4 regions of the Sporosarcina sp. FSL W7-1349 genome follow, and region 4 is predicted to be linked to each of the others. Evidence: riboswitches for the same ligand, from Rfam matches in the RefSeq annotation. Region 4 holds a riboswitch; each other region holds the start of a gene.
What was found. Region 4 has a riboswitch for thiamine pyrophosphate ahead of MKY41_RS19005 (thiamine phosphate synthase). Riboswitches for the same ligand answer to the same signal wherever they lie in the genome.
Positions count from the first base shown of each region.

Region 1 (7,440 bases), on a different contig from region 4:
CCACGCACACTCAACACCGATGCTTGCGGATCGACCCACTCCGCCAATTGCAATAAATCCTGTTCCGTTCCGCCCGTGCCGTGCAGCAGAAGCAAGGTTGGCCTTTTCGGATTCTGTCCTTCTTTGAATATATGGATCATTTCTTCACCTCGTAATTTATCTTTAATTCAAGATAAATATATCAGTGCTTCTCCCGGCTGTCAAAAAGTCTGTTTCACTGCAGGTTCGAAATGCGCCAATATTGCCAAGCGACAATCCGCGACATCCAGGCAAGTCCTTTGCTTGCCGCGAGGTGGATGTCTTCCCAATCTCCATCGCCTCTAGCCAAATAGACTTCATGATGTGGGGCTTGATCATGATAGCCCCAAATATCGAACAAACCGTCCCGCCGCATGACCGCCGTTACTTCGTAGTCGATTTGCGGTGCTGTAGTCAGCGGATTGCCGACTGCATGCTGAAGGAGAAAGCCGGTCTCATCTTCCCCGTGATCCAATCGTTCCAGCGTGATACCGTCGGGTGAAGCGGTCGCCCGTTCCCGAAAACGCTTCAAATAATTATAGGCGACCGACTCCCCGACCTGCTTCGTAAAGGTCAATGGAGAACGAGCTAAATCATAGGTAAGTTCGATATCGACCCGCGTCCGGAAACCTTTGCCGTCCGAAGCAAAACCTCGGCCATCTCCTTTGAAATAATGGTTCGGCGACAGGACATTGGGGTTCGTAATCCATTGCTCTTGCAAGAAAGTCGTATAGCGGAATTTCCAGTGGTCCACCCGTTTCCGAGCTTTCTTCTCCTTGACAGGCAACAGCAACTGACTCGGGGATGCAATTTCCTTTGTCATTAAAAATTGCTCTACTTCCGCCTCTTCTTTCGTAGCAAACGGATTGACGGCGCCAAACACTTGTGACACAACGGATTTGCTGACGTTCAACCGTTCCTCGGACTGGGCCAAGGGGCGTTCTGCGTGGATGGAGTAGATGGAAGGTTCGTCTACTAGGATGTCCCGGTCAATATAACGATTCCCTCTCACCGTTTCTACATAAACCCCGTTGCGGAAAATATGATATTCTTCGATGTCTTTGATCTTCTCCCAAGACAGCGCAATCTGTGTCTTGGCAACAATTGTTGTCATGACGATGGATTGCAGGGGATTCTCCTTATTCTTTTCCTCTGCGAACGCAGATGTTTGAAGAACGATCACATCGACCACTTCCCCATTTTCAAGCCGTTCGACCGTGTACGTATAGAATTTCGCATGGGTGAAATCCCCATCACTGAACTCCGCGACCGTCCCTTCGTACAAATGCGTTCCATCTTTATACACACGATACAGTCCGCCGACATCATTCCATGTGAATGAAATGAGATCCGCCTTGTGCAAGACTGTCTGAATCTCAAATAATGACTGCATGGACGCGAAGCCTCCTTCTACTCTTCATAATTGCTTGTTTTGGAAGAGACTAAACCTGGTTGGGCATCTTATTCCGAATTCCCTTATTGCTATCACTTGAAACTATGTTATAGTGAAGTGGAAAATAAATTCATATTTCACCACTAGGGGAGTCCTGTAGAAGGACTGAGACGCGTATGGATATGCGGACCCTTGGAACCTGATCTGGTTGATGCCAGCGGAGGGAAGTGGAGTGGCAATTGCAATCGTTCATTTTTCCAACACGTCCGCTTCCTGATCCGATCAGGAGGCGGATTTTTTAATGTCAAAAAAGGAGTGGATTGTCATGTCAAACTCACCAAAACTTCTTCTACAACAATTACGGAAGGACCAACCTCTCGTTCACTGCATCACGAATATTGTCGTGGCCAACTTCCAGGCGAACGGCCTGCTTGCGTTGGGTGCGTCTCCGGTGATGGCGGATGCGGTCGAGGAAGCTGCTGAAATTGCGGCCGTCTCTTCTTGTACCGTCCTGAATATCGGCACCTTGAAGGCGGTCACGGTCGAGGCGATGATTCTCGCTGGCAAGAGTGCCAATGCGCATGGGAAACCGGTCGTTCTGGACCCGGTCGGAGCCGGAGCGACTGCGTTCCGCAAGCAGTCTGTGCTGCGTATTTTGGAGGAGGTCGATGTCACGCTCATTCGGTGTAACGCAGGGGAACTGGCGGCCATTGCAGGTGTTGATTGGCAGGCGAAAGGCGTCGACGCCGGAGAGGGAGAAGCGGACGTGGTGAAATTGGCAAAACAAGTCGCAACTACCCACGATTGCCTCGTTGCGGTATCTGGCGAAGTCGATATCGTCACGGACGGACAGAATCTCTTGTCCATTACTGGCGGACACCCATTAATGACGCGAGTGACTGGCGTGGGTTGCCTGTTAAGTTCCGTAGTAGGCGCTTTTTTAACCGTGGCGAATGAAAAACCATTGGAGGCGGCCGCCACGGCTTTGGCTTTCTATAAACAAGTTGGGGAACATGCGGCAGAAGCGGCCACAGGACCCGGAGATTTTGCAGTTCATTTTCTGAATGGATTGGCTTTAACGGAAGACCGATTGATTACAATAGGGGATTTTATTTCACAAGGAGGCATTTCACTATGACAGCAGTAGCGTTAACGATCGCTGGTTCAGATAGCGGGGGCGGGGCCGGCATCCAAGCCGATCTGAAAACCTTTCAGGAATTGGATGTATTCGGTACATCCGCACTGACCGCGGTCACGGCACAAAATACACTTGGCGTACATGGCGTCTATCCGATTGAAGCAGCTGGTGTCATTGCGCAGATAAAGGCAGTCTTGGAGGATTTCCATGTCGGTGCGGTGAAGACGGGGATGCTCTTTTCGGCTGACATCATTACAACGGTGGCACAGACATTACGAATGTACGGACCACCGGCATTGATCATTGACCCAGTCATGATTGCAAAAGGCGGCGCTTCCCTCTTGCAAGAAGAGGCAGTGCATGCGTTACAACAGGAACTTATTCCGATTGCGGCAGTCATCACACCGAACATCCCGGAAGCAGAAGTCCTGACAGGGGTTTCCATCGAAACGGATGACGACGTCTTGGAAGCGGCGGAGAAATTGTTGGAGCTCGGGGCCCAGGCAGTCGTTATGAAAGGCGGCCATCGCCACAACGAAAAATTTGCGGAAGACCTATTCCTCTCCGCGGATGGCGAGCGGTTCATTCTCCGCTCGGAGCGGATTAACACGAAGGATACGCATGGTACCGGCTGTACGTTCTCAGCAGCCATCACGGCATGGATGGCAAACGGAAAAACGGCTGGAGAAGCCGTGGCGGAGGCGAAACAATTCATCCAAGCGGCCATTCGGGATGGATTGGAACTGGGCGCCGGACACGGCCCGACCAATCATTGGGCCTATCGTCGCCTTGGCGAAAACGCAGGAAAGGGTGTCGTCCTTGTCGATTAAAGAGCAGTTGAAATTATATTTCATCATGGGATCGAATAATACCGGAGCAGTCGAACCGCTCAATGTGTTGGAAGCGGCACTCCAGGGAGGTGTAACCTGTTTTCAATTACGGGAAAAAGGGGAAGGAGCGTTGACCGGAGAGGCAAAACGGGAATTTGCGCAGCAATGCCAGCAGCTCTGTCAGCGCTACAACGTCCCGTTCATCGTCAATGATGACGTGGAATTGGCGATAGCCGTCGATGCAGACGGCGTCCATGTCGGACAGGACGACATGGAAGCGGGACGCGTGCGGGAACGGCTCGGGTCCAATAAAATCCTAGGCGTCTCTACCCACACATTGGAAGAGGTTCAACAAGCGTTAGCAGCCGGCGCGGATTACGTCGGCATGGGTCCCGTTTATGCGACCATTTCGAAAGCGGATGCCAAGCCGGTCGCGGGAACTGGGTTGATCCGGAAAACGACTTCACTTCATCCCGATCTGCCGATTGTCGGCATCGGAGGCATCACACTAGATAACTTCGAGCCCGTCATTCAAGCCGGTGCCAGCGGGGTGTCCTTGATTTCGGCCATTGCGTCGGCAGACGATCCTTTCGCCACGGCCCAGAAATTTGCGGCAGCGATCGGAGAAATCGTACAGAGGGAAGGGGCTTCATCATGAATACTCGCAAGATGGTCATCATGACGATGTTCGTCGCGATTGCGGTGGCAGGTTCGACGTTCGTTTCATTCCCGGCAGGTATCGCACGGGCTTATCCGATCCAGCACGCCGTCAACGTCATCTCGGCGATCCTGCTCGGACCAGTGCCCGCCGTCATCATTGCCTTTTTAACGGGATTGGTGCGGATTTTGACCGGCACCGGCTCCCTGTTGGCATTCCCCGGCGGCATGATCGGCGCGTTCTTGGCGGGTATACTATATAAACGATTTGGAAAGGCCTGGCTCGCCGGCGTAGGTGAAATGGTCGGTACTGGCATCCTCGCCTCCTTGTTCGCCGTCCCGTACGCCAAAATTCTGATGGGCACGACGTTCACAGCATTCTTCTTCGTCCCGCCCTTCCTCGTTTCGAGCGTCAGCGGCGCCCTGCTCGGCCTTGTACTAGCCGCCCGTTTGCAGGATACCCGGATTTCGTCGAAGATTGGACAGATGGAATGAACATGCAACGCCAGTAATCCCGGAAGCGGGTGCTGGCGTTATTTTATCGTCACTTATCGATGGATAATCGTCACTTTTGATGGAATATCCGTCACTGCGGCATAGGTATCCGTCACTTTGGAGCGGATATTCGTCAAGTTCACAAGTTTATTCCTAAATGAGGACTTTACTCATAGATTTATCCGAGACAATAGATATCCCAATTCGGTCCGGTTCTCTACCCCCATCTTTTGAAAGACGTTTTGCAAATGCTTTTTCACGGTATTTACACTGATGGACAACGCCTCTCCAATTTCCTTATTCAATAAACCTTGCCGAACCAGTTTCACTATTTCCTTTTCTCGACTAGTTAATCTTGCCTCCAAAATCGGTTCTCTCTGCTCCTGACTAATCATGGCCGCTGCATTAAAAGCCCCCTCAATCGACTTTATAAGGAACTGGATACAGTTTCGGTCGACCTCACTAAAATGGCCTTCTTCCTTCTTCCGGACCAATCCGATTACCCCGACCAACTTCGATTTATCATAAATGTAAATTCCCATCTCATCGATATAACCAAACCGATCGAAATAGTGTAATGCGTATTCCGTCTTTTTAAATTGGGTATACGGCATAACATCTTTTATTTTCAGGATTGGAGCTGTGGGCACTCCATTCGGTATATTCCCCGGCGCCAATACATCATGGGTGTGATACGTTTCAAAATACTCATACATCGATTTGTCTTCAATATTAGTGAAGATCGGATCCATTAGCCGCCCTTCGTCATCAAGTAGCCAAAATAAATTGGTATAGCCAAACACTTCAAACAGACAATCAACCACTTTCTGACGATACGCTGTTAAGTTGCTACTATCCGAGTTAAATGCAACCCGGTCCAAACCTTCCATGATCTTCTTGTACTCTTTTTGCGTCAATTGCAACAAGTGATCTTCCTCCTGGTTCAGAATATTTTAAATGGTCATGTAACTCTTTCGGGTAATAGTATCCGTTATCCTCTTTGATTACAATGAAAAAAAGGAGGAGAGAAGATGAAAAAATCAGAATATGTGAATTATGATGGAATCGGTCTTGCGGAACTAGTGAAGAATAAGGAAGTAAAACCCGAAGAACTGGTTCAAACATCACTCGATCTCATCGAAGATTTGAATCCTGCACTCCATGCAGTCGCCTCAACAATCGAAGACCAAGCGTTGGAGGAAATCAAACAAGGACTGCCGAAAGGCCCGTTTGAAGGAGTACCATTCCTAATAAAAGAGCTAGTCCTTCATGCCAAAGGGGTTCCCGCCAATATGGGAAGCCGCCTAGCAGAAGGTATGACATTCCCTGTAGATAGTGAATTGATGGCCCGTTTCCGCAAAGCCGGTCTCGTAACGGTCGGGACAACGCCAACGCCGGAATTCGGCTATAATGCGACGACAGAGGCAACCTTCTATGGCGAGCCGGCAAAAAATCCGTGGGATACAAACCGCAGTCCGGGCGGGTCCAGTGGAGGTTCATCATCCGCGGTCGCGGCCGGCATCGCACCTCTTGCCCATGCTAATGATGGCGGAGGGTCGATTAGGATTCCCGCCGCCTGTACCGGATTAGTCGGGTTGAAACCGACGAGAGGGCGCATTCCAGCCGGGCCTTTCAACAGTGAACCGCTCAATGGCATCGCCATCGAGTTTGCACTATCCAGGACTGTCCGTGACACAGCCACCTTGTTGGATGCGGTCGCCGGCCCGGATGTCGGTTGCTACGCCTGGGCAGAACCGCCGAAAACCCCATACGCCCAGGCAATGAAAACAACACCGAAGCCATTGAAAATTGCATGGACAGGAAAGCCGGCATCAGGAGTGCCCGTTGACGAGGAATGTCTTCGTGAGCTGCATGAAACCGTCAAACTTCTGGAGGATTTAGGCCATACAGTAGTGGAAGCCGCTCCTCAATACGATGCGGAGTCATTTAGCCAGGCAACCGTCCGTATCTGGACAGCTAACATTCACCATATGATCAATGGAGTCGCGTCTGCCTTAGGTCGTCAGCCGGGTGAAGATAATATAGAAGCGGCCATCTGGGAATGTTATAAATACGGGAAAGCGATGCCAGCGTCTGATCTTTTGGAAGCCATTGACACCAATGCAGCCGTCTCCCGCCAAGTCGGACAATTTTTCACGGACTATGATGTTTTACTCTCGCCAACCATTGCTACGCTGCCAACGCCATTAGGATTGCTGAATTCCAACAATCCTTCAATAGATGCGGTCGAATGGACAGAACAAATCTTCACCTATGCGCCATTCACCAACCTGTTCAATGCAACGGGACAACCATCCATCTCCCTTCCGATTGGATGGAGTAACGAAGGTTTACCGATTGGCATGCAGTTCACTGGCCGATTTGCGGATGAAACCACGCTTCTGCAATTAGCGGCGCAATTGGAAGAAGCGAAACCGTGGAAGGAGAAGAAGCCTCCCATTCGTAAATTGATGACCATTTCGTGATGAAAAGCCCGTTGTCTGATGTGGAGACGACGGGCTTTTCAATTGTAAGATGGATTGGCTTCTGCCGCCTCTCCTCTTCCCCTACCCACACTTCCTACCGTTCCTCACCAATTCCTATTTCGTTTCTTATTCAATTTCTATACTGCCAAATGTTCTCTCGGGATAGGTTTACATGCCGATGTGCTATACTTTATGAAAACGTGCGGGGGTGTTTTTATGGCTCAGTCAAGTTCGGATCATCGGATGACCGTCGCGGAAATCAGTGAGCGGGATGGATATTGGGAATTGATTGACGGGACACCGTATAATATGACGCCTGCTCCATCGCCTCTTCATCAAAGGGTTGTGGGCGAGCTGTTTTTTTCATTGCGATCCCACTATGGAAAAGGGGACTGCTCTGTGTATATGGCACCTTTTGATGTG
Region 1 is NZ_JBBOOK010000002.1:635,496-642,935, forward strand. Features, by position in the region: gene MKY41_RS17110 (alpha/beta hydrolase) at 1-140, opposite strand, end outside; gene MKY41_RS17115 (DUF3238 domain-containing protein) at 215-1,411, opposite strand; TPP riboswitch at 1,547-1,654, shown strand; gene thiM (hydroxyethylthiazole kinase) at 1,737-2,549, shown strand; gene thiD (bifunctional hydroxymethylpyrimidine kinase/phosphomethylpyrimidine kinase) at 2,546-3,379, shown strand; gene thiE (thiamine phosphate synthase) at 3,369-4,037, shown strand; gene thiW (energy coupling factor transporter S component ThiW) at 4,034-4,531, shown strand; gene MKY41_RS17140 (response regulator transcription factor) at 4,702-5,457, opposite strand; gene MKY41_RS17145 (amidase) at 5,563-7,017, shown strand; gene MKY41_RS17150 (Uma2 family endonuclease) at 7,234-7,440, shown strand, end outside.
Region 1: it holds a riboswitch for thiamine pyrophosphate, as region 4 does, so the genes downstream of both, thiM (hydroxyethylthiazole kinase) here and MKY41_RS19005 (thiamine phosphate synthase) in region 4, are expected to answer to the same signal.

Region 2 (7,440 bases), on a different contig from region 4:
CGCCTTCATGAATAATGTGGACCAGCTTCATATGAAGGAGATGAAACTGCGGCATAATGAGGCACCGATCGGGGTCTTGTATTCGGACATGAAGAAAATGGATCGTCAGAAGACGCTGGAGAGCTTCCGGAAAGGGGAATTCCGGGTCTTGATCGCAACCGATCTTGGTGCCCGCGGTTTGGATATCGAGGGGCTGACCCATGTTATCCATGTCGATGTCCCCCACACGATCGAGCAATATTTGCATCGTTCCGGGAGAACGGGCCGTGCGGGGAGCGACGGGGAAGTATTGACCCTCCTGTCCTATGCGGAAGAGCGCGATTACCGCAAGTTGACGAAAGGGATGAAACCCGTCCAGAAAACATGGTATAAAGGACAACTGATGGAAGGCAATTCGAAAACCGTACAGAAGAATAAAGGGAAATAAAAAAGGCTGTTCCTATGCCGAATTCGATTCGGGCGACAGGAGCAGCCTTTTTATTATGCTTTGCGGGCGACTTAATTGGATGCCGTTTCATCGTCCAAAGCAGTCAAAATGATCGGTTTGTCTTTTGTGACGATGATGGTATGTTCGATTTGCGCGACGTAGGAATTATCTGGTGTTACGAACGTCCATCCATCTCCCAACTCGATAATATGCTCGGCCTTTTCAGAAATGAACGGCTCGACTGCGAGGACCATTCCCTCTTTCAGCAAGGTTTTATCCCAAGCGTCATAATAATTCAGGATATGCTGTGGCTCTTCATGCAACGAGGTGCCGATCCCATGGCCTGTCAGGTTCTTGATGACATGCAAACCGTTGTCTTTCGCTACTCGTTCTACAGCCTTGCCGATCTGATTGAGGCGGGAGCCGGCCTTCACCTTGGTCATCGCGCGGTCGAATGCGCTTTTCGCGACATCACAAAGTTTCTGCTTCTTCTCATCCGGTGTGCCGACGACGAATGAAATGCCGGTATCGGCGAAATAGCCGCCATATGAGCCGGACACATCGATATTGACCAGGTCGCCATCTTGGATGACCCGTGAACCCGGAATGCCGTGTGCGACTTCATTGTTGACACTGATGCATGTATAGCCCGGAAAGTCATATTGGTCAATAGGTGCAGAAATGGCTCCTTTCTCTTTGAAAAGCCGCCCGCCCAGCTCATCGATTTCCTTGGTTGTGACGCCGGGAACGGTCGCTTGCTTCATCTCTTCCCGAATTTCTGCTACAATTTTTCCTATTTTTTTAAGCGATTCGATTTCTCTTTCATTTTTTACGATCATCCTGAACAAATCCTTTCTTCCGTTCATTCATTACCATCCCATACTATAACATATTCCAGGAATCCAAAAGACGGCAAACTTTTGAAATCGGGGATAGATTTTTCCGGTTTGGGATAAGAGAAAAAACGCGTGACCGCAGCGTTGCGGTCCGCGTTTTTATCTTTTTGGAATCGACGTGCCGTATTTTTTTCTTTCCGACATCATTTTGCGAATGATGGGGTAAAGGACAGGTGCCCATTTGATCGCTGTTTTTATTAGTTTTTTCATTGTTCCATCGCCTTCTTCCTTGTACGCTATTGCCTGTATTTTTCCCCGGGCTTCCAAAAGTAAACCTTATTTGAGCACCTTGACGCCTTGGATAATGTTCCAGATCACGATGACGAGGAAAAGAAGTCCGTAGATGGCGACAAACAGGAATGGGGTGATTTGCCAAAATCCAAAACCTCCCATGCCTCCATTCATTGGTTCGTAAAAGGAGAACATGGAAAATGAAAAGAGGATGAAGCCCGCCACGAGCAATACAGTAGGAACGAGATGGGAGACGAGTGAGCGCTTGGCATGCTGCTTCACTTCCCAATCTTCGGAGATGAAATAGACAATCAATGGAAAAAGCAGGGGCGAAAAAAATATACTAAAATAACACAAGGCCGATAATAATTTTTGATTGGTCATAAACGTCCCTCCATCTTGTCTTTACTATACAAGGATTTTCCAGTAGATGAAATCATCTTGCTTACTTCCTCTGAATACTATACACTTGAATAGACAATTGCATGAAAAACCACAAGGGGTGCCGATTGGCTGAGATTGGGCATTGAGTTGTCCTGACCCTTTGAACCTGTAAGATCATTCTTGCGTAGGGATGTGGATGGAAACTGGCATATCAAGATGTCCCGTTCATCCGGGATGTCTTTTTTCATTTCGTAGCTAGTCGTATTTTTTCAATCTCACATCCTCCTACCATTTTTCAAGGAAGGAGGAATTCATTTGTCTAGGAAACGTCTTCAATTTTTATTGGAAGTTGCCATTTTAGGTGCTATCTCTTTTGTGTTGGATCAAATCGGATTTTCATTGCCTCAGGGAGGTTCAATCACTTTGTCAATGTTGCCGATTGTGGTAATGGCTTTTCGCTGGGGATTCGCGGGCGGCATGCTGACCGGATTTTTAAGCGGATTGATCCAAATGATCTCGGCAGGAAAGGTGTATCATCCCGTACAGGCTGCGTTGGATTATTTCGTTGCCTATGCACTCGTCGGGCTCGCGGCAGTGACGCTCGTTTGGCTGCTTCGTGGAAAAGCGGAAGGGAAGAAGGGGAAGATGGTCGCGGCGATTGTCGTGGGTACAGTAATCGGAGGGTTATTCCGTTATCTGATCCATTTCATCGGCGGAATGGTGTTCTTTGGGCAATATGCCGGGGACCAGCCGGTATGGCTATACTCGCTTTTATACAACGGGACGTTCATGATACCGTCCATCATCTTGTCTGCAATTGTCGCCTCGCTTTTATTCACTTCAGCACCGCGCCTATTGCAACGTTCATAAAAAAATCGCCGCTTTCTTCTGAACTGGAAGAGACGGCGATTTTTCATTTCACTATGCTTTTTGTGCCATGGCTTGGTAAATCTTGTCCGTTTCGATGTTTCTGTACCATAAGAATTCCGACTGCCATCGCCGCTGTTAGGAACAGGGCTGCGGCTGAAACGAATAGTTCATCTGTTCCATTTATCACAATGATCCCGATGAAGGTCCAGATATTCACTAAATTCAAAGCCACATCTTTATGATGGTAGAGGAAATGAAAAGCGAATGCTGCAGCAATCGTCAAATAAATGACAGTCCATAGCGGATCACTCAGTCCCCAGCCGGACCATTCCCGGTAAGTCAGTACATAATTGAAATTCATAATCGTCGAGATGAATATCCAACCAACATAGATGGAAATCGGAACTCTGCCCCAAATGGAATTCTCTTTTGGGGGATAGGTGAAATAGAGGGCCAGCAGAAGACCGAGAATAATCACTTTGGCGATAAGCATCGGGATGTAATAACCGTAATGCCATAATAAAATCCAAGCGATATTGAACAGGCAACTCAATATGAAAAGAGATGCGCGAAGTCTGGAAATCGATCGGGAAGAGCTCGGTTTCTTATGAAAGCCATATATCCAAAAACCTAATAAAGCATAAATGAGTATCCAAATGGTAAAAACGTATCCTGCAGGTGTAAAAAGTACGGGTAACCTATATGCAATTTCCCATGTCGTCGTGCCATTCAAAGGCAATATATTAGCAACCGAGTAAACGGCTATCATGCAGACGAGGGAAAAGGTCATTATCATTTTCATCATCGTCTAATCCTCCTACTGTACAGTATACATTCCAAACAGGAAGGCGGAACAGTAAAAGTATGAAGTTTCCGTCACAAATGCAATATTTCTCATATGGAAAATTCATGATATAATAAGTGCAACTTATGTTCCGAGTGTTTTGTTAGAATGTGGAAATTGAAAACGATTTCTTCAGTGGGTGCCGTTTTTTCGTCGCTACACTAGAGATAAATAAGATACAAACGTAAAAAATGTGGCTGGTAGCGGCATACTAATGTAGAATATGCCAGATTCCGGATGTATCTTCGCAAAAGGGTGGATGTCATTGATATTGCTTGAAGGGCGATCTTGTTATTTACGAATATTGACTGAGGAGGACGCTGTTATTTTCACGGCGTTGCTTAGTGCGAACCGGGAGTATTGGTCGGTGTTTGAACCGCGCCATGAGGACAGTTATTTCACGGTATCGGTCCAGCGGGAAAAAATTAGAGAAGCACTATATCAAATGAGGAATAGACGAGAATACAACTTCGGTATCTTTGACGCTGAAACAAGCAGGTTGATCGGCCATATTTCCTTATATAGTATCAAAAGGCTTCCGTTTTCCAGTGGATTTGTCGGATATTCGATCGATGAGGCGGAAACTGGCCGTGGATTAGGGACAGAAGCGCTCGATCTCGTGACAAAATTTGCATTTGAGAAGTTGGCATTGCACCGGATTGAGGCATTTGTGTCCCCACGTAACTCCGGATCTGTCAAAGTGTTGGAGAAGTCGGGCTATACACGGGAAGGGTTGCTGCGCAAACTGCTTTATATCAACGGCGTATGGGAAGATCATTATATGTACGCGATGGTGGAAGATGATTATTGAAAGGGCAAGGCCCCATTTCGAAGATGGGTGATGAAGATAAGAAGCCACTTCCTGTGAGAGGAAGTGGCTTCTGTTATTGTTTGCGCCTTTTAATATTTCCCGGGAAATCGGGAAATTTGTCAGCTCCCGATCAATTCTCGGTTACGGATTGATAGCCATCGACAATAACATCCAGCTGGCCTGTGTCAGGATGGACGACTAGGCCATGGATTGGCACTTTTGTATCCATAAGAGGATGATGGCGTACTGCTTCAACACTTTTTTTGACGCTTTCTGTCACATCGCTGAATCCATGCAGCCAGCTTTTCATATCCACTCCCGAATATTTTAGCGTATGGAAGATTTCAGGATCGATGCCGCGGTTTGTCATATTTTTGGTGATTCGATCTGTGTCGATGGAACTCATACCGCAGTCATGATGTCCGATGATATACACTTCGTCGGCCTGAAGTTCATAGATCGCGACCAGGATGCTCCGCATAATCCCACCGAACGGATGGTTTACGACCGCGCCGGCACTTTTGATGATTTTTGCATCGCCGTTTTTCAAGTTCATCGCTTTCGGCAATAGCTCAGTAAGACGAGTATCCATACAAGTTAAAATAACGATTCGCTTATCGGGAAATTTCGTCGTTGCATACTGCTCATATTTTTTTTCGTTTACGAATGATACATTGAAGTCCAAGATTTCATTTAAAAGTGCCACTTGTCTACACCTACCCCGTTTGGATTTGCTGTCCCTTCATCCATATTAGTCTTGTATTGAAGGGGACAGTGCGCCCGTAATTAGGACATATTATTATCTTGATAAAACAAAAGAGCTGCTGGAAGGCAACTCTTTTATAGTTTAGTATCCGGTTTTGGATCGATTCTTTCTGCATCGGAAGAATCAAGAGCTTTCGCTAAATAATGCATTGTGAATAACGCAGCTAAAAGAAGTACGACCGAATAACCGATAACTGTTGTATACATGAGACCCATGTGAAAAGACTCCTCTCTACAATATAATTATTCGCCACCGCTCTTATTATACAGTAAAGTCCCAGTCTTTTTAAGGTCTTTTTAAAATGTTTTCAGCAATTGTGACGTATTTTAGAAAGCCCAATTTCCGCTGCGGAATATGGGTTCTGCCGTTCCGTCTTGGCGGATGCCGTCAATATCCATCTGGTCTGACCCGATCATGAAATCGACATGGGTGATGCTCTGGTTGAGTCCTTTTTCTTCCAATTGCTCACGGGACATCGTTTTGCCACCTTCGAGACAGAACGCATAGGCACTTCCAATCGCCAGATGATTGGAGGCGTTTTCATCGAATAGTGTGTTATAGAAAAGCAGTCCGGACTCGGAGATTGGTGAATGGTGGGGGACCAGTGCGACTTCGCCAAGATATTTCGCCCCTTCATCCGTATCCACTAAACGTTTCAGGACCTCTTCCCCTTGATCGGCAGTTACCTCTGTAATTTGGCCGTCTTGAAAAGTGATCTTGAAGTTGTCAATGATATTCCCGCCATAGCTGAGCGGCTTCGTACTGGAAACGAACCCGTTGACTCCTGTTTTCAATGGAACAGTGAAGACTTCCTCGGTCGGCATATTTGCCATGAATGGCTGTTCCTGTTCATTGATGCTACCGGCTCCGCACCATAAATGGCCTTCGGGCAACTCGATTGTCAGATCGGTACCCGGCGCACGGTAATGAAGTTTCCTATACCGTTTTTCATTCAAATAATCGACTTTGGCATGCAAGGTCTTGTCATGCTCGATCCAGGCCTGTACGGGATCCTTCTGATCCGCTCGTACGGATTTGAAGATTGCTTCCCAAAGGGCTGGGACCCGGTCGCCTTCCGGAAATTCGGAAAACACTTTGTCCGCCCATGCTTTGGATGGAGCGGCGATGACAGTCCAACTGAATTTGTCGGCTTGCATCAGTTGTCTGAATCGGTCTAACGCTTGTCCTGCTGCTTTTTGCGATTCGGCAATGCGAGCAGGATCAATTCCCTTTAACAAATCAGGGCTTTGGGACGTGATGCTCATGAAAGCGGCTCCTTTTTCCGCAAGTTGCTCCCGCTCCTGCACCTTCCAAGCGGGAAATTCCGAGAAGGACTCCGCAGGGGCTTTTTCGAACCGGATCCGGGAGACGATATCATCGACCCAGTCGACAAATACTTGGCGTGCTCCCGCCTCATAGGCTTTCTCGACGATGAGCCGGACAAATTCGACGGTTTCTGTGGAAGCGTTGATGAGCAAATACTGATTTGGTTGGATATTGACACCTACTTTGACCGCTAACTCCGCATAACGTTCCAACCGGTTTTCAAATGTTGTCATAGTGAAATTGCTCCTCTCTTCATACATAAAATGGCCTACAGACTTTTGAAATTCCCGTCATCAAAGAAATATTAAGAACTTGTGACAGGAGATAAAATTATTATACAACTCTTATGAAAGCATATCTAAAGATAGGTCTAAAAATGCCGAAGTAATAAGAAGAATGGATTACTTGGAGGGGCTATCATGGATTTATCAACAATATTGGGGCTTGTTCTTGGGTTTGTCGCCCTCTTCGTCGGTATGGCAATGAAAGGCGTCACGCCGGACAACCTGTTGAATGTAGCGGCCATTCTGATTATCCTCTTCGGGACGGTAGCGGCAGTGGTCATTGCTTTTCCGATGAGTGAATTGAAGAACGTGCCGAAACTTTTCGGGAAAATTTTCAAAGAACAGAAGCTTACTTCTGATGCAGATATCATTCGGATGTTTTCCGGTTGGGCAGATATTGCACGTCGTGAAGGATTGCTGGCGCTTGAAGCGAAAACGGACGAAATCGATGATCCGTTTTTGAAAAATGGGCTCGGCTTGGCAATTGACGGACAAAATGCGGATTATATCCGGGACGTGCTTACGGAGGAAGTGGACGCGATGGAAGAGCGCCATGCAGCTGGGGCCCTCATCTTTTCCCAAGCGGGGACATACGCACCGA
Region 2 is NZ_JBBOOK010000002.1:35,952-43,391, reverse strand. Features, by position in the region: gene MKY41_RS14200 (DEAD/DEAH box helicase) at 1-427, shown strand, start outside; gene map (type I methionyl aminopeptidase) at 499-1,266, opposite strand; gene MKY41_RS14185 (DUF4870 domain-containing protein) at 1,600-1,938, opposite strand; TPP riboswitch at 2,043-2,146, shown strand; gene thiT (energy-coupled thiamine transporter ThiT) at 2,254-2,808, shown strand; gene MKY41_RS14175 (tryptophan-rich sensory protein) at 2,852-3,613, opposite strand; gene MKY41_RS14170 (GNAT family N-acetyltransferase) at 3,918-4,463, shown strand; gene MKY41_RS14165 (beta-class carbonic anhydrase) at 4,594-5,169, opposite strand; gene MKY41_RS14160 (aminopeptidase) at 5,556-6,788, opposite strand; gene motA (flagellar motor stator protein MotA) at 6,975-7,440, shown strand, end outside.
Region 2: it holds a riboswitch for thiamine pyrophosphate, as region 4 does, so the genes downstream of both, thiT (energy-coupled thiamine transporter ThiT) here and MKY41_RS19005 (thiamine phosphate synthase) in region 4, are expected to answer to the same signal.

Region 3 (7,440 bases), on a different contig from region 4:
GTTCCTTCCCTAATAGAATCGACAGGACAATCGCCAATAGCACAAGGGAAATATTGAGCACCCCTTGAAGGATCTTCGGAAAATTGACCAAGAAGTTGCCAGCAAACTTTTTGTAGTTCATGTGCACTCCCCCGGCCGTCTACATTGGACGGCCTTTTCATATATAGTGATTAGCTGAATATTTTCAACCCGACCGCACCACAAATGATGAGTAATAAAAACATGAGCCGCTTCCAATTCCCCGGTTCCTTGAAGACGAAAATCCCCATAAGTACTGTTCCCGCTGCACCGAGTCCAGTCCATACCGCGTAGGCAGTGCCCATCGGAATGTCCCGCATGGCAAGCCAGAGGAACAGGAAACCGAAACCGAATGCGACTGCAATCCAAAGAAGCCGGAGCAATGACTTTTTTTGATTGTACAGATTGATGGCCATGACACCGAAAATTTCGCCGAAACTGGCAATGACCAAATAGAGCCAAGCCATTACACATCACCCCCAGCTGCCGAATCTTCCTCAGAATCCGCCATCTTCAACCCAACGACTCCCAGGATAATCAGCCCGACACATGCCGCCTGGACCCAGGAAAAATCCGATTGGAAGTACACAGCGTCGATGAGGAAAATTGCGGCTGCCCCAGATCCGGTGAACACCGCATACACCGTGCCGGACGGCAGTTTCTCACAAGCTTTAATGATGAAATAAAAACTGAACACGATTGCGATAATCGTCAGGCTCCACTCCAAAACCGAATCGGAGTAACGGAGGCCGATCACCCAAACCAACTCGACAATCGCGGCAAATAACACATAAAGCCAAGCCAACTGCGTATCCCACCTTTTCAAAAATGGCAGTACCTGCTAACTGACTCCATCATAACGTATTCGGTTTGGCCTGTCCAAATATGTTTTCCGGCAAACCGGCAGCGGTTTTCGCCTGCCGGTTATGAGGTTCTTTGGATCATTTTCCTTCCATTGAAAAATACAGCCTGAATTTGACTGGCCTTCGTAATGTCTAGTCCCGGAACCCCGTCCGCCACTAGGAAATTGGCGTCCATTCCGGGTTCCAGCTTCCCGAACCGATTCCCTTTTCCAAGAATGTCAGCCGGATGGGCTGTGAGCATGGCGAGTATTTCATTTTCGTCTATTTGGCGCGATTGCAGAAGCACCATCGCCGGGTGTGCGACTCGCATTAGTTCTTCCGGCCCGCGGGGTGATTGATCTGTGTACGGAAGCCACGACACACCCGGATAAGGAGGAAGATACGCATCGGTCGAAATGGAGACACGGATCCCCTTCTCGACCAATTCAACGATTTCTTCCGGTGAATTGGGCGGCAAATGGGTGCCCCCGAGCGGCGTTGCCACGATAGCCACCCCTCGTTTTACTGCATCCTCTACTAATTCCTCCGTAATTCCATGCGCATGATGCAGGACATCGATTCCCGCTTTGAGCGCTCTGCGGATGCCTTCCTCCCCCGCTACATGCGCGCCGATCCGCTTGCCGAGCTTGTGATAAATGGAAGTGATTCGCTGCATTTCTTCCAAGGAATAGATGATCTCCCCCGCTCGCAGAACCTTATCCTGTGTAAAGTTTGCCGGTGTAGCATTGATGAAAATATTTTCACCGGGGAACTCACTTTCCATTGCAATTTTATTAATTAATTGCGGATGGACAAGGTCGGATTTTGAAATCGCTTTCGATTGCGTGATAGCACTAAAGTGGGCCAGTTCCGGAAAACCGATGGAAATGCTCGTTGTCGCAAAGGTAATATCGAGCGGAAGATCGGCAACGGCATTGCGATAGTCCTCCACAGAAAAATCACAAAGCGGGTGACCGCAAACCTGCTCGCCGAGTGCGGTAATGCCTGATTGCAGTGCTTTGAACAGGATTGCCCTGCCGGCGAGGAAATGGGTTTCGGGTGTAACCGGATACAACATTGTCGGAGCAAATTCAAGCAAATGAGTGTGGCAATCGACTAAGGAAGGCGTGATGACGGAATCATGATAGTCCAATAAAGGATCGTACGGAAATTGTTTAGCCAATTCGGCGGCTAGGCCGATTGCGGTGATTTTCCCGTTTTGGATCCGCATCGCTCCGTCCAGGACAGCTCCGAGAGGGCTGACGGTCACTAGTTTTTTCGCTGTGACGAGATAGGTTTGATTCATTCCATCATCCTAGCAGGAACGGCGTCAGGAAAGTGGCTAAAATCCAGGCGGTTGCCAGGCGGATAATCATTCCGACAATCGCTGCCGTTAATGCTTCTCTTTCATTCAGGCTGGAAATTTCGGACCAGGTAACCGGCACTTGGCCGAAGATGACCGATAACGGCAAGCCGGAATTGGCGAGGACGAAAGAGCCGACAATCAGTTTTGGATCAATCGCGGCAGTCAGATCGGCGAGTTGTGCAACAGCAAGCGTCGGTGCAGCCAAGATGGAGACGATACCTGTTGTGGGTTCGATGTTCAAGAAAGTCAGCGCGGTCGTCATGCCCGATTCGATAGCACCCCAGATGCCGAAAAACTTAAATGCCCCGATGAAGAAAAAGACTGCCGCAACCGCTGGGATAATCAGTAAGAAGAGCAGTTCCGCTCCCTCTTTCGCGGATGCGAAAATAGTATGAAGAAATCGGGTGTTCGGTGTGAATCGGGGAAGTTGCTGTAAATCCACTTTTTTCGTATCCCGGTAAATCGTTTTGGATAACAGAAAAGGGACAATGATGATCGGTAGGAAAATGGAGAGTAGGATGAGTGGAAACGCTTGAATGCCGAATGCGGATAAAGCGATGAGGCCTAATACCAATGTTGCGAATGATTGCGGCGATTGGACCATCGTTGCGATGGCGATTTTCTGCTCGGCCTTCGTCGCCTTCGCTTTGACGAGGATCGGGCCGGCGATCTTCCCGGCAGCATTGATATCGCCCAAGATATTATAAACACTGGGCACGATGACAGATGGGTTGATGTGAAACCATTTCATGACAGGGACGAAAATGCGGATCAATCCGTCCGTGAATCCGAGCCGCTCCAGCAATCGGCCGAAAATGACACTGATGATGATGGCGATCCCCACTTCGCTTATGAGGAAAACATCGACGACAATCGGCTTCACTTCTCCGATAATTGTATTGAAGAATTCGGAAAGCGAGTCCGGCACGGCGAGCAATATAACGCATGACGCGAACACGAGCAACAAGCCGATCATTTCGATTAACCGCCATTTCGCCCGGGACGGTTGCGGCTTCCTCGGCGACGCTTGTTCTTTTTTCATCGACCAACCTCCTTGCTTTGCTTTAGTTTATGTGCGATTTGGGGGATTGGTGTTAGGTTGGGAAAGGCGTGGGGAAACTGCAAGGACTTGGGGGAACTCTTATGGCAAACCGCCAAACTATAAGGACAAGTCCCCGAACTGTCATGGCACGGAAGTAAACTGTAAGGGCCCGGGAAAACTCTCATGGCAAACCGCCAAACTATAAGGACAAGTCCCGGAACTGTCATGGCACAGAAGTAAACTATGAGGGCCCCGCAATATCCTTAAAATCACAAAAAACAACTCCCAGAAGAGACCCATCTCTCCGGGAGCTGTTGATTTACACCATTTTCAATAAAGCCTCTTCCCCGCTCATCCCTTTATGGATGCCGAGACGTTCCGCTTCGATTGTGACCGATTCGAGTGGGGCTTTTAGCAATTGATCAATCGTTTTAACCCCGACGGCGCGGCCTGCGATGATTTGGCGGTCGATCAGCAGGGTGTTGAGCAGCTCCACGTCGAGTGCGCCACACATGATATACCCCACCTCGTTCGAAACAGTCAGCAACGTGGTTTTCGGTAGACGGACCGTTGTAGCGGTGAACGCATGGCCGTCCAGGATTATCGGTGTCAATGAAACCATTTCCTCTGCCTCCTCCCCTCCTATGTATATGAATTCCTCCTTATTTACGTGAAGAAATATTTCTGTTATTTTATTGAAAAAAATTCTTGAAAATGGTATTCTTCTTGATTTATTATAGAAAAATGTTAGAAAAAAAGGAGAGTGGCATGATGAGGAATTACACCAAGGACGACATTCGGCGATTTGTGAAGGATGAACATGTGAATTTTATCCGCCTGCAGTTCACCGACATTTTAGGCATGATTAAAAATGTGGAGATTCCCGTCAGCCAGCTTGAGAAGGCGCTCGACAATAAAATGATGTTCGACGGGTCGTCGATTGAAGGTTTTGTCCGGATCGAGGAGTCAGATATGTACCTCATCCCGGATTTAGATACATGGATGGTCTTTCCTTGGCCTTCCGGCAGTGGCAAGGTGGCGCGGCTCATTTGCGATGTGTCACAAGCGGACGGCACTCCGTTCCCCGGTGATCCGCGAGGCAACTTGAAACGCGTCATCGAGGAAATGAAGGAACTTGGGTTCACCGATTTCAATCTCGGACCCGAACCAGAGTTTTTCTTGTTTAAACTGGATGCGAACAAGCAGCCGACGATGGAATTGAACGATCATGGGGATTATTTTGATTTGGCCCCGATGGATCTCGGGGAAAATTGCCGTCGTGATATCGTTCTTGAGTTGGAGGAATTGGGCTTCGAAGTGGAGGCTTCCCATCACGAGGCAGCCCCCGGCCAACACGAAATTGATTTCAAATATGCAGATGTGTTGACGGCTTGCGATAATATTCAGACTTTCAAACTCGTCGTCAAGACGATGGCACGGAAACATGGTTTGCATGCAACGTTCATGCCGAAACCGTTGTATGGTGTCAGTGGATCGGGCATGCACTGCAATGTGTCTTTATTCAAAGACGGGGCAAATGTATTTTTTGATGAAAACGGCGAACGAAAGCTCAGCGACACGGCGTATCACTTCATGGCGGGTGTCCTCGACCATGTCAAAGGTTTCACCGCCATCACCAATCCGACGGTAAATTCCTATAAACGGCTCGTGCCGGGCTATGAAGCACCTTGCTACGTCGCGTGGTCGGCGCAAAACCGGAGTCCGCTCATCCGGATCCCGGCTTCCCGAGGCATGAGTACGCGGATCGAAGTCCGTTCCGTCGATTCCTCCGCGAATCCATATCTCGCCATGGCGGCCATCTTGAAAGCGGGCCTCGACGGCATCAAACGGCAACTCGAACCGCCAAAACCGGTCGATCGCAATATTTATGAAATGAAACCCGAGGAGCTGGCGGAACTCGGCATCGGCACATTGCCGACCGATCTGGACCACGCCCTCATCGCCCTTGGGGAAGATGCAGTCATCCAGGAAGCGCTCGGCTCCCATATTTGCGCAAACTTCATGAAAGCGAAGAAAGTGGAATGGGAGAGCTACCGGATCACGGTCCATCCTTGGGAATTGGAACGGTATATGAAGATATATTAACATAGTTTACAAGAGTCTATGCAGCCATCCACGTCCGTGTCAAACCGGCGCCGGATGGCTGTTCCAATTTTACACCTATTTGACCTTTCAATCTTTCTATGATTATAATAGGGCAATCCAATTTCATAAGATTCACCGCTAGGGGTGCTCGCAACGAGCTGAGAGAGGCATTCGCCTTAACCCTTATAACTTGAACCGGATCATGCCGGCGTAAGGAAGAGGTGTTGAGCAGTTACATTCTGCCGGTCTGTATCCGGTTGTGCTTTTGAATGTCATTCATCCACTTCTTCTTCAAGAGGTGGATTTTTTATTTGGAAAAAACGAAAGGGGAAATGAAACATGAAGTTCACAGATCGATTGCATGAGAAGACGTTGCCGATATGGAGGCAGAATCACGCGCATCCGTTTGTCCAGGGAATCGGAGATGGCACATTGGATCCGGATAAATTCCGGTTCTATATGGTGCAGGACTATTTGTATTTAATTGATTACGCAAAAGTTTTTGCGATCGGCGCCGTGAAGGCAAGCGATTTGCAGACGATGGGACGATTCGCTTCTTTGTTGGACGGCACGCTGAATACGGAGATGGAACTTCATCGTAACTATGCGAAACGGTTCGGCATTTCCGAGGATGAGCTGGAGTCCGCGCAGCCTTCCCCGATCGTGCTCGCGTACACCCACTATATGCTGCATGTCTGCCAGAACGGCACCGTGGCGGAAGTCGTCGCGGCACTGCTGCCTTGCGCTTGGAGCTATTGGGAAATCGGGAAAGAGCTGAATGCCATTCCGGGGGCGGCAGATCATCCGTTGTACGGAGATTGGATTCGCATGTACGCTTCCGAAGAATTCGGGGAATTGGCGTCCTGGTGCATCGAACTGATGGATCAGTATGCGGAAGGTAAGCCGGAGCATGAGCTGGAACGGCTTGAGGAGATTTTCTTGAACACGACCCGCTTTGAGTACATGTTCTGGGATATGGCGAATTCAAAACAGATGTGGCCCGGAACTGAAACCCGCCATGCTCAAGTTTGACGATGTTTCCTTCAGCTACGACGGTCAAGCGAATATTCTGGACCGCTTAAGCTTTCACGTGCAACCCGGTGAATTCATCTCGATTGTCGGGGTGAGCGGTTCGGGGAAAAGCACGCTGTTCCGGCTGGCAACGGGGCTTGCGGTCCCGTCAGCCGGCCGGATCGTTTTCAATGGAAAAGAAGACGAGCCGCTTCTCGGCAATATCGGCTATATGCCACAACAGGACTTGCTGTTGCCATGGCGCACTATCATAGAAAATGCCTCCCTTCCACTCGAACTGGCGGGAATGAAAAAACGGGCGGCCCGTGAATGGGTGTTGCCTTTATTGGACCAATTTGGTCTTGGGGGGACGGGTGACAAATACCCTGCTGAGCTTTCAGGCGGCATGAAACAGCGCGTCGCTTTTTTGCGTGCCGTTCTCTCCGGAAGTCCGCTCTTATTGCTCGATGAACCGTTTTCCGCGCTCGACGCAATCACCCGTCTGGCGATGCAGGAATGGCTGCTCCGGCAATGGGAAATGCAACAATCGACAATTCTGTTTATCACGCATGACGTGGAAGAAGCGCTTTTCCTGTCGGATCGGATTTTTATGCTCCAAAACCAGCCCGTCACTTCATTAGAGGAAATCGTCGTGCCATTGTCGAGGCCCCGGACGCGAAAAAATTTGCATGAGCCTGCCATTTTGGCGCTCAAGGAGCAATTACTGGAAAAGCTGAAAACCGAGGTGGCGCTATGAAAAACGCCTCTTCTGCCCTTATCGTCGTCATCCTGTTCAGCGTCTGGGAAGCGGGCGCCCGGCTGTTGGCTAAACCTTTCATCCTGCCGTCGCCGATGCAAATCGTCATCCGGTTATGGGAGCTGAAGGAAGTGCTGCTTCTTAAGCATTTACCGGTAACGTTTGCGGTCATTGTCATCGGGCTGTGCTTATCGATCGGCATGGGGACCGCGATGGCTGTCTGGATGCATGCCAAGCCAGCTGTGCAAAAAGCGGTCTATCCGTTGCTCATTGCTTCGCAGATGATTCCGGTCATCGC
Region 3 is NZ_JBBOOK010000001.1:1,224,121-1,231,560, forward strand. Features, by position in the region: gene psiE (phosphate-starvation-inducible protein PsiE) at 1-121, opposite strand, end outside; gene MKY41_RS06125 (DMT family transporter) at 171-485, opposite strand; gene MKY41_RS06130 (DMT family transporter) at 485-823, opposite strand; gene MKY41_RS06135 (amidohydrolase family protein) at 943-2,166, opposite strand; gene MKY41_RS06140 (hypothetical protein) at 2,171-3,268, opposite strand; gene MKY41_RS06145 (YunC family protein) at 3,588-3,890, opposite strand; gene glnA (type I glutamate--ammonia ligase) at 4,040-5,374, shown strand; TPP riboswitch at 5,505-5,608, shown strand; gene tenA (thiaminase II) at 5,714-6,406, shown strand; gene MKY41_RS06160 (ABC transporter ATP-binding protein) at 6,393-7,142, shown strand; gene MKY41_RS06165 (ABC transporter permease) at 7,139-7,440, shown strand, end outside.
Region 3: it holds a riboswitch for thiamine pyrophosphate, as region 4 does, so the genes downstream of both, tenA (thiaminase II) here and MKY41_RS19005 (thiamine phosphate synthase) in region 4, are expected to answer to the same signal.

Region 4 (7,440 bases):
TTGAGTCAGCCGGCGGACTCTGTCACAAGAGGTACCGGAGTATAATGGAAGAGAAGCTGTCAAAAATGAGAGGAGTTGGTCCAGTTATGGCGGAACGGACAGTTGAAGTGAAAATGAAAACGGGATTGCAGGCGCGGCAAGCGGCCCAATTCGTGCAAGAGGCAAATCGCTACATATCGGACATTTTCTTGAAAAAGGAAGAACGTCAGGTGAATGCGAAAAGTATCATGGGGATCATGAGCCTCGCCATCTCCCGCAATACGACCATTACTTTGATTGCCGAAGGAGTCGATGAGGAACAGGCATTGGATGCCCTCGTCGCCCTCGTGGAAAATGAAAACTAAAAGAAACCGAAACCGTTACCGTTGTTGTTTACTAGGGAACGGTTTTTGTTTTGGGAAAGTGGCAAACTGCTGATACTCCGCGAGGTGCGCTGATAATTCGTGACGACCGCTGATAATTCGCGAGGAGTGCTGATAACTCGTGGCAACTGCTGATAACTTGGGTGGAGTGCTGATAACTCGTGGCAACTGCTGATAACTTGGGTGGAGTGCTGATAACTCGTGGCAACTGCTGATAACTTACGTGGGGTGCTGATAACTCGTGGCAACTGCTGATAACTTACGTGGGGTGCTGATAACTAGTGACAACTGCTGATAACTTGGGTGGAGCGCTGATAACTAGTGACAACCGCTGCTAACTTGGGTGGAGTGCCGATAACTAGTGACAACTGCTGATAATTCGCGTGGAGTGCTGAAAACTCGTGGCAACTGCTGATAACTTTGGTGGAGCGCTGAAAACTCGTGGCAACTGCTGATAACTTTGGTGGAGCGCTGAAAACTCGTGGCAACTGCTGATAACTTGGGTGGAGTGCTGATAATTCGTGACAACTGCTGATAACTTGGGTGGAGTGCTGATAACTCATGACAACTGCTGATAACCCTTGTCCAGCACTGATAACACGCCACAACCGTTGATAACTTAGCTCCACCTACCTCAAACACTCCATCTCACCTCATTCCCTAAAAAAACAGGTGAAGGGATTCTCCCTCCACCTGCCCGTCATCCCAATAACGAAGTAACAATCCGCTTGGCGGTCGGGATATCTTTCGTTCCGTGAATCAGGATGCGCCCATCGCGAAATAGAACGATCCGGTGGCCGTCAAACCGGCAGACGGCCAGATGGGGATTGCGTTTCAGGTCCTTGACGGTTCCTGCAATGGATTCCGCGATGGCTTGCAATTCAAAGGGTCGGGTCGCCGGATAGGTCAGCTGGACAGTGTCGCGCCCGCAGAGGACCGCCGTTCGGACGGATGCGCTCTTGTCCAGAAAAGGATACGTTCTACGCTCCGAACAACTGGGACAATCCCCCTTTTTCAATGTTCGGACATCAATCGTCGAGCGCTCTCCGGTCCACAGATCAGCCGATTCCAATCTCGGCGTGAATGAAGCGCCGGTTAAATATTTCAAGACATCCGCCACTTGCCGGGCCGCGGTCGTAACGACAACTGGGCTGATGACGCCGACCGTATCACAGGTCATCATCTGCGAGGGCAGTGTGTCCAGCAGGCAATGCAGACAAGGCTGGCCATCCTCCAAGCCAATCGGGAAAGACAGTCCGTAACTTCCGACGCAGGCACCCATGAAATAGGGAATGCCAGCTTTCATTGCCGCATCGTTGAGGAGCAGGCGGATTTCGATATTGTCCGTGCCATCGATGACTACATCATGGCCCGTAATCAAGTCTTCGGCATTTTCAGGTGTGACGTCTGCCACGATTCCATCGATTTGCACGTCTCCATTAATGGCGGCCAACCGTTTTTCAGCGGCCACCGCTTTCGGCAGCTGATCAATGACATCTTGCTCGGTATAAAGTTGTTGTCGATGGAGGTTCGTCCACTCGATAATGTCCCGATCGACGATGGTCAGCTGGCCGACGCCCGCCCGGACCAGCATTTCGGCACTGGAGGAGCCGAGCGCGCCGGCCCCCATGACGAACACTTTGGCACTCCGAATTTTGCGCTGGCCTTCTTCGCCAATCGGAGCAAAGAGTTCCTGACGCGAATATTTCCCGTTCAATTTGGCAAGAGCCCTTCCATCGGACTGCTGGCGACGGCATAATCGCGCTCCGGCATCCGTCCCGCCTCGTAGCCTAACCGTCCGGCTTCGATTGCCAGTTTCATCGCCTCCGCCATCTTGACCGGGTCTTGGGCGGCAGACACCGCCGTGTTCAACAGGACGCCATCCGCGCCCAATTCCATGGCGAATGCCGCATCCTTCGGAGAACCGACGCCTGCATCAATAATGACCGGCACCTCCGCCTGCTCGATAATGAATGACAAATTCAATGGATTGAGGATGCCTCGCCCCGAACCGATCGGTGCGCCGCCCGGCATAATGGCATGCACTCCCATTTCACCTAGTCGTCTTGCGAGGACGACATCATCCGAAGTGTAGGGCAATACGATGAAACCTTCCTCCAACAGCATTTCAGTCGCCCGCAACGTTTCAACCGGATCGGGCAGTAATGAGCGATCGCAGCCGATGATTTCGACTTTCACCATGTCGCAGAGACCTGAGGCTTTCGCCAGCTGGGCAATGCGCACCGCTTCCTCTGCCGTTTTTGCCCCCGCGGTATTCGGTAGGAGCGTATACTTCGACAAATCGAGCTGTTCCAGGAAATTCGGTTGCGAAGGTTCAAACAGGTTCATTCGTCGAACCGCAAATGTAAGAATTTCTGCCTCCGATACACATACCGCTTCCTTCTGAATTTCGAATGAAGGATATTTCCCGGTCCCGAGCAATAAGCGGGATTTGAAAGTTTTATTTCCGATCTTCAACATGCTTAGCCGCCTCCTACGAAATGAATGATTTCAATCTGATCCTTGTCCCGAATCGGGTGATCATACGCCTCTTTATTCAAAATCTGCCTGTTCAATTCCACAATTAAAATACGGTTTTCCAGTCCGAGATGGTGCAGCAGCTGATAGACATCCCCGACCTCTTTCGGAATCGACCGCCCCACCCCGTTCACATCGATCTTCTTCAATTTAGAACGCCTCCTCAATTCCTCACATATTCAAGTTCCTGACGATACTTGCGGATGGCTTGCCCTGGATGGTCGCTGTCGAAAATAGAAGACATGATGGCGATCCCCGCAACGCCTAACCGGGCCAATTCCTTAAGATGGCTAGGCTGGATTCCACCGATTGCATAAGTTGGTATAGGCAGATCGGCAATGATTTTGCTCAATTCCACAGTGCCGCGAGCCGAAAGCCCTTCCTTTGAGCGGGTTTCAAACAGATGGCCGTACAGAACCCAATCCGCGCCATCTTCACTGGCCGAGATCGCTTCATTGTACGAATGGACGGACTTGCCGAGGGAAAGCTCGGGTATCTTGTTTTTAATCAAAGCAGGCGGAATCCCGTGGCCCGGTATTTGCACCCGTCCGATCCCGCAAGCAAGAGCGATATCGACGCGTCCGTGGACAATCAGTTTCTGCTGCTCGAATCCGGACTCGACCAGATGATCGATCAGCCGGACCATCTCCCGATCGGTTTTTGATTTTTCACGTAAAATAACTGCATCGACAGAAGGCTGGATTGCCAGAAGGACTTCCGCCAGTCTATGATCCGGGAGGCAATCATTGGTGACCGCAATCAGTTTCAAACTTTCACCTCCTTTATGCACAAAAAGACCACCTACCTGGAAAGATAAGTGGTCTAGAGATCATCTAAATGGACAAAGATGCACTGAAACAAGCCACTTCCCTCCGCAGGTCCGAACCTGTTCAGGTAATAAGGGTATCGGAGTTGCACTCGTCTCTCAGTCCTTTTCAAGGATTCCCCTAATGGTCAAAATGTGTATGTAATTGTGTTGACGTCCTAACAATAGCAAAAAATTCAGCAAAAGGGAAGGGGGTGAAATAGTTTCAGGAAGTTTAGCACAGAGAGGATAGGCTATACTAACAAAGAAGTCGGTTGGAAAAGAGGATTCTAGAATACATATGCCGAAATAAACAGCTGGACGGAGAAAATGGGAGAAATAAAAAAAATCCACCAACGTGGATTTTCAAGGAAAACTATAAAACGCCCTCGGCAGGAGTCGAACCCACATTTCAAGAACCGGAATCTTGCGTGCTATCCATTGCACCACGAGGGCATATCACTGCTACTCTTCGTAGCGGACAAATCTTATTATACAATTGCCGCGACGAGATTGCAACAGTTTTTTTGAGAAAGTTCCCATGGCTTTCATAAGGCATTATATTTGACCTTAGTTGACCATACTAGGTATGATGAAGGTACAGTTGAAACGGCAAGTGGTTTCAGCAGACCGACACTTATTCAACTTGAAGGAGGAAATGGAATGAATCTAATACCTACAGTAATTGAACAGACGAACCGGGGAGAACGAGCTTACGATATTTATTCCCGCTTATTAAAAGATCGGATCATCCTGTTGGGGAGCGCAATCGACGATAATGTGGCGAACTCCATTGTAGCGCAACTTCTCTTCCTGGAAGCGGAAGATCCTGAAAAAGACGTGTCCATCTATATTAACAGCCCGGGAGGAAGTATCACAGCCGGAATGGCGATTTATGATACGATGCAGTTCATCAAACCGGACATTCAGACGATTTGTATCGGAATGGCTGCGTCCATGGGATCCTTCCTTCTTACAGCCGGAACGAAAGGCAAACGGTATGCGTTGCCGAACGCGGAAGTCATGATCCACCAACCACTGGGCGGCGCTCAAGGGCAGGCGACGGAAATCGAAATCGCCGCAAAACGCATCTTGTTCCTGCGTGAAAAATTGAACACGATCCTTTCCGAGCGCACAGGCCAACCGGTCGAAGTAATTGCACGCGACACAGACCGTGACAACTTCATGACTGCCGAACGTGCCAAAGAATATGGACTAATCGATCATATCATCACACGCAGCGATATGAAACTGACAGACAACGAAAAGTGATAAAGAAAAAGCCGATCTCAGCCAATGAGATCGGTTTTTTAAATAATCAAAAGTCAATCACGCCTCGGCGTGATTGCGTCCGGATTTTTTCGAGCTTGAGGCCGACAGGATGTCGGTCATGCAGTCGTCGCGAATCGAACAGTGAAGGTTCGATTTGCCGTATTTCTGCGTCCTTTGCAGAAATTAAGGCACCTTTAGGACGTCGCGTACTTAGACTGCCTTCCCCTTAAAGCTTCCCTTAAAAAACCGTGACATCCGCCGGAGGCTTTATTTTTATTCAGCGGGAGTTTGAACTCCCGCTGGATAAAAATAAATGAAACCTATCGACTTGGGAGACAGTATATAGTAGGTGAGGAGAAGTTTTAAAGCATCGGATTAGCGGTAAATTAATATCATAAGGTAGTGAGGAGTGGTGAAATGAGGAAATTGCTAGGACCGCTTTTGACGGTTGTCATTATTTTGGTCGTGCTCGCGATCATATTCGTACCAAGTTATAACAAATTCGTCAACTTGGAGGAAGACGTGGATCAAGCGAATGCGCAAGTCGATAACCAGTTGCAGCGGCGACTCGATTTGATTCCCAACTTGGTGAATACGGTCAAAGGGTATGCGAGTCATGAAAGTGAGGTTCTGACTGAAATTGCAGAAGCCCGCTCCCGGCTTGCCGGAGCCAATAGCCGGGACGAAGAGGTAGCGGCGGATAATGAATTATCGGGTGCTTTAAGCCGACTGCTCGTTGTGGTGGAAAATTATCCGGAACTAAAAGCCGATCGACAGTTTACCCAGCTCATGGATGAGTTAGCCGGAACGGAAAACCGGCTCACAGTCGCACGGATGGACTACAATAATGTCGTATCGTCGTATAATCGGCAAGTGAAACGGTTCCCGGGGAAATTGGTTGCTTCCATTTTCGGATTCGATGAAAAAGAGTATTATCCAGCGGACGCGGGTGCGAAAGATGCCCCGGAAGTCGATTTCGGGGATGACAACAAGTGATCCATCGGGCCATTCGCCTCTTTCTTGCGGCGTGTCTGCTCAGTATAACCGTCTTGCCCGGACTGGCGTCCGCAGCGAATGTCCCGGTGATCCAAGACGGCGCGGATATTTTATCGCCACAACAGGAAGCGGAACTGGAGCAATACGGAATCCGGTTATATGAAGCGACGTCCGCGGAGCTCGCCGTATTGACGATTCCGAGCATCGGGGACGAACCGGTCGCGGAATATGCGGTGAAGAAGTTGCGGGAATTCCAATTAGGGGATAAAAAGCTCAATAACGGTGCGTTATTTGTCGTGACGACCCAAAAGAATTCAGCAGGCGACCGCCACTTCGAACTGTCGGTCGGCTATGGACTGGAAGGGGCTTTGCCGGATGGAAAAGTCACACGGATTATGGATGAAGTGGCGGTTCCTTTTTTGAATGAAGAACAGCCCGACCAAGCAATTGTCAATGCGTATAAGGCATATTATAACGAGATTGCGGCCGAGTACGGACTGGACGGCGCATCCTTGCCGGTGAACACCGTGGCTGGTGAATATGATTCGTCGGACGGTGGTTTTCCGTGGGTTACCCTTATCATTATTTTAATTATTGTATTCAGTCTCATGGGAGGACGAGGCGGCGGTGGTTCGGGCGGTTCCGGTGGACGCCGGAGTCGCGGAGGACCGGTCTTCTTCCCAGGATCCTTCGGCGGTGGAGGCGGCGGTGGTTTCTTCGGAGGCGGCGGCTCTGGAGGCGGAGGGTTTGGCGGATTCGGCGGCGGTGGTTCCGGCGGTGGAGGCGGAGGCGGCCGAAGCTGGTAAACCAAAAGGATGGCATGCATGCGTGCCATTCTTTTTTTGATTATACTAAGGGGAACTAAACCGAACGAGGTGTGACCTATGCAGTTGACATTTTACACGAGAGAAGGCTGCCCGCTTTGCGAGGACGCGAAGCGGATGCTGCAATTGGCGGAAGACGATTACCCCTTTACGTGGACGGAAGTCGATATCGAACAGGACGATGCCATCCACGAAAAGTATATGCTCATGATCCCGGTAATTGAAATCGACGGGCAAGTGGCCCTGTACGGCTCCATCGGCTATATGGATATTATTGGATTATTTGAATGAAGAGATTGCACTCGTGTTTTTAATTTGCACCCCTTTGCGCTTATAACTTGGATTTCGCGCTTATACTGCGTTTCGCAGCGACCATAACTTGAGTTGTGCGCTCAAACGCCGCTCCGCCATGCCCATAACTCGCATCCCGCGCTCATAACGCGGGTTTTGCGCTCATATTCCGTTCCATGCGCTCATAACTCGGTTTTCGCGCTCAAACCCCGTCCCGCCGCGCTCATAACTCGGTTTCCGCGCTCAAACCCCGTCCCGCGGCGCCCATAACTCGCATCCCGCGCTCAAACCACTAATCCCCGCGCCCATAACTCTGCGCAACACCCTACATCACCCATGCCTCCACTCCCAA
Region 4 is NZ_JBBOOK010000003.1:81,965-89,404, forward strand. Features, by position in the region: gene MKY41_RS18985 (HPr family phosphocarrier protein) at 87-344, shown strand; gene MKY41_RS18990 (ThiF family adenylyltransferase) at 1,063-2,079, opposite strand; gene MKY41_RS18995 (thiazole synthase) at 2,076-2,843, opposite strand; gene thiS (sulfur carrier protein ThiS) at 2,846-3,049, opposite strand; gene MKY41_RS19005 (thiamine phosphate synthase) at 3,064-3,669, opposite strand; TPP riboswitch at 3,751-3,859, opposite strand; tRNA gene MKY41_RS19010 (tRNA-Arg) at 4,090-4,161, opposite strand; gene clpP (ATP-dependent Clp endopeptidase proteolytic subunit ClpP) at 4,369-4,977, shown strand; gene MKY41_RS19020 (LemA family protein) at 5,395-5,973, shown strand; gene MKY41_RS19025 (TPM domain-containing protein) at 5,970-6,779, shown strand; gene MKY41_RS19030 (glutaredoxin family protein) at 6,858-7,088, shown strand.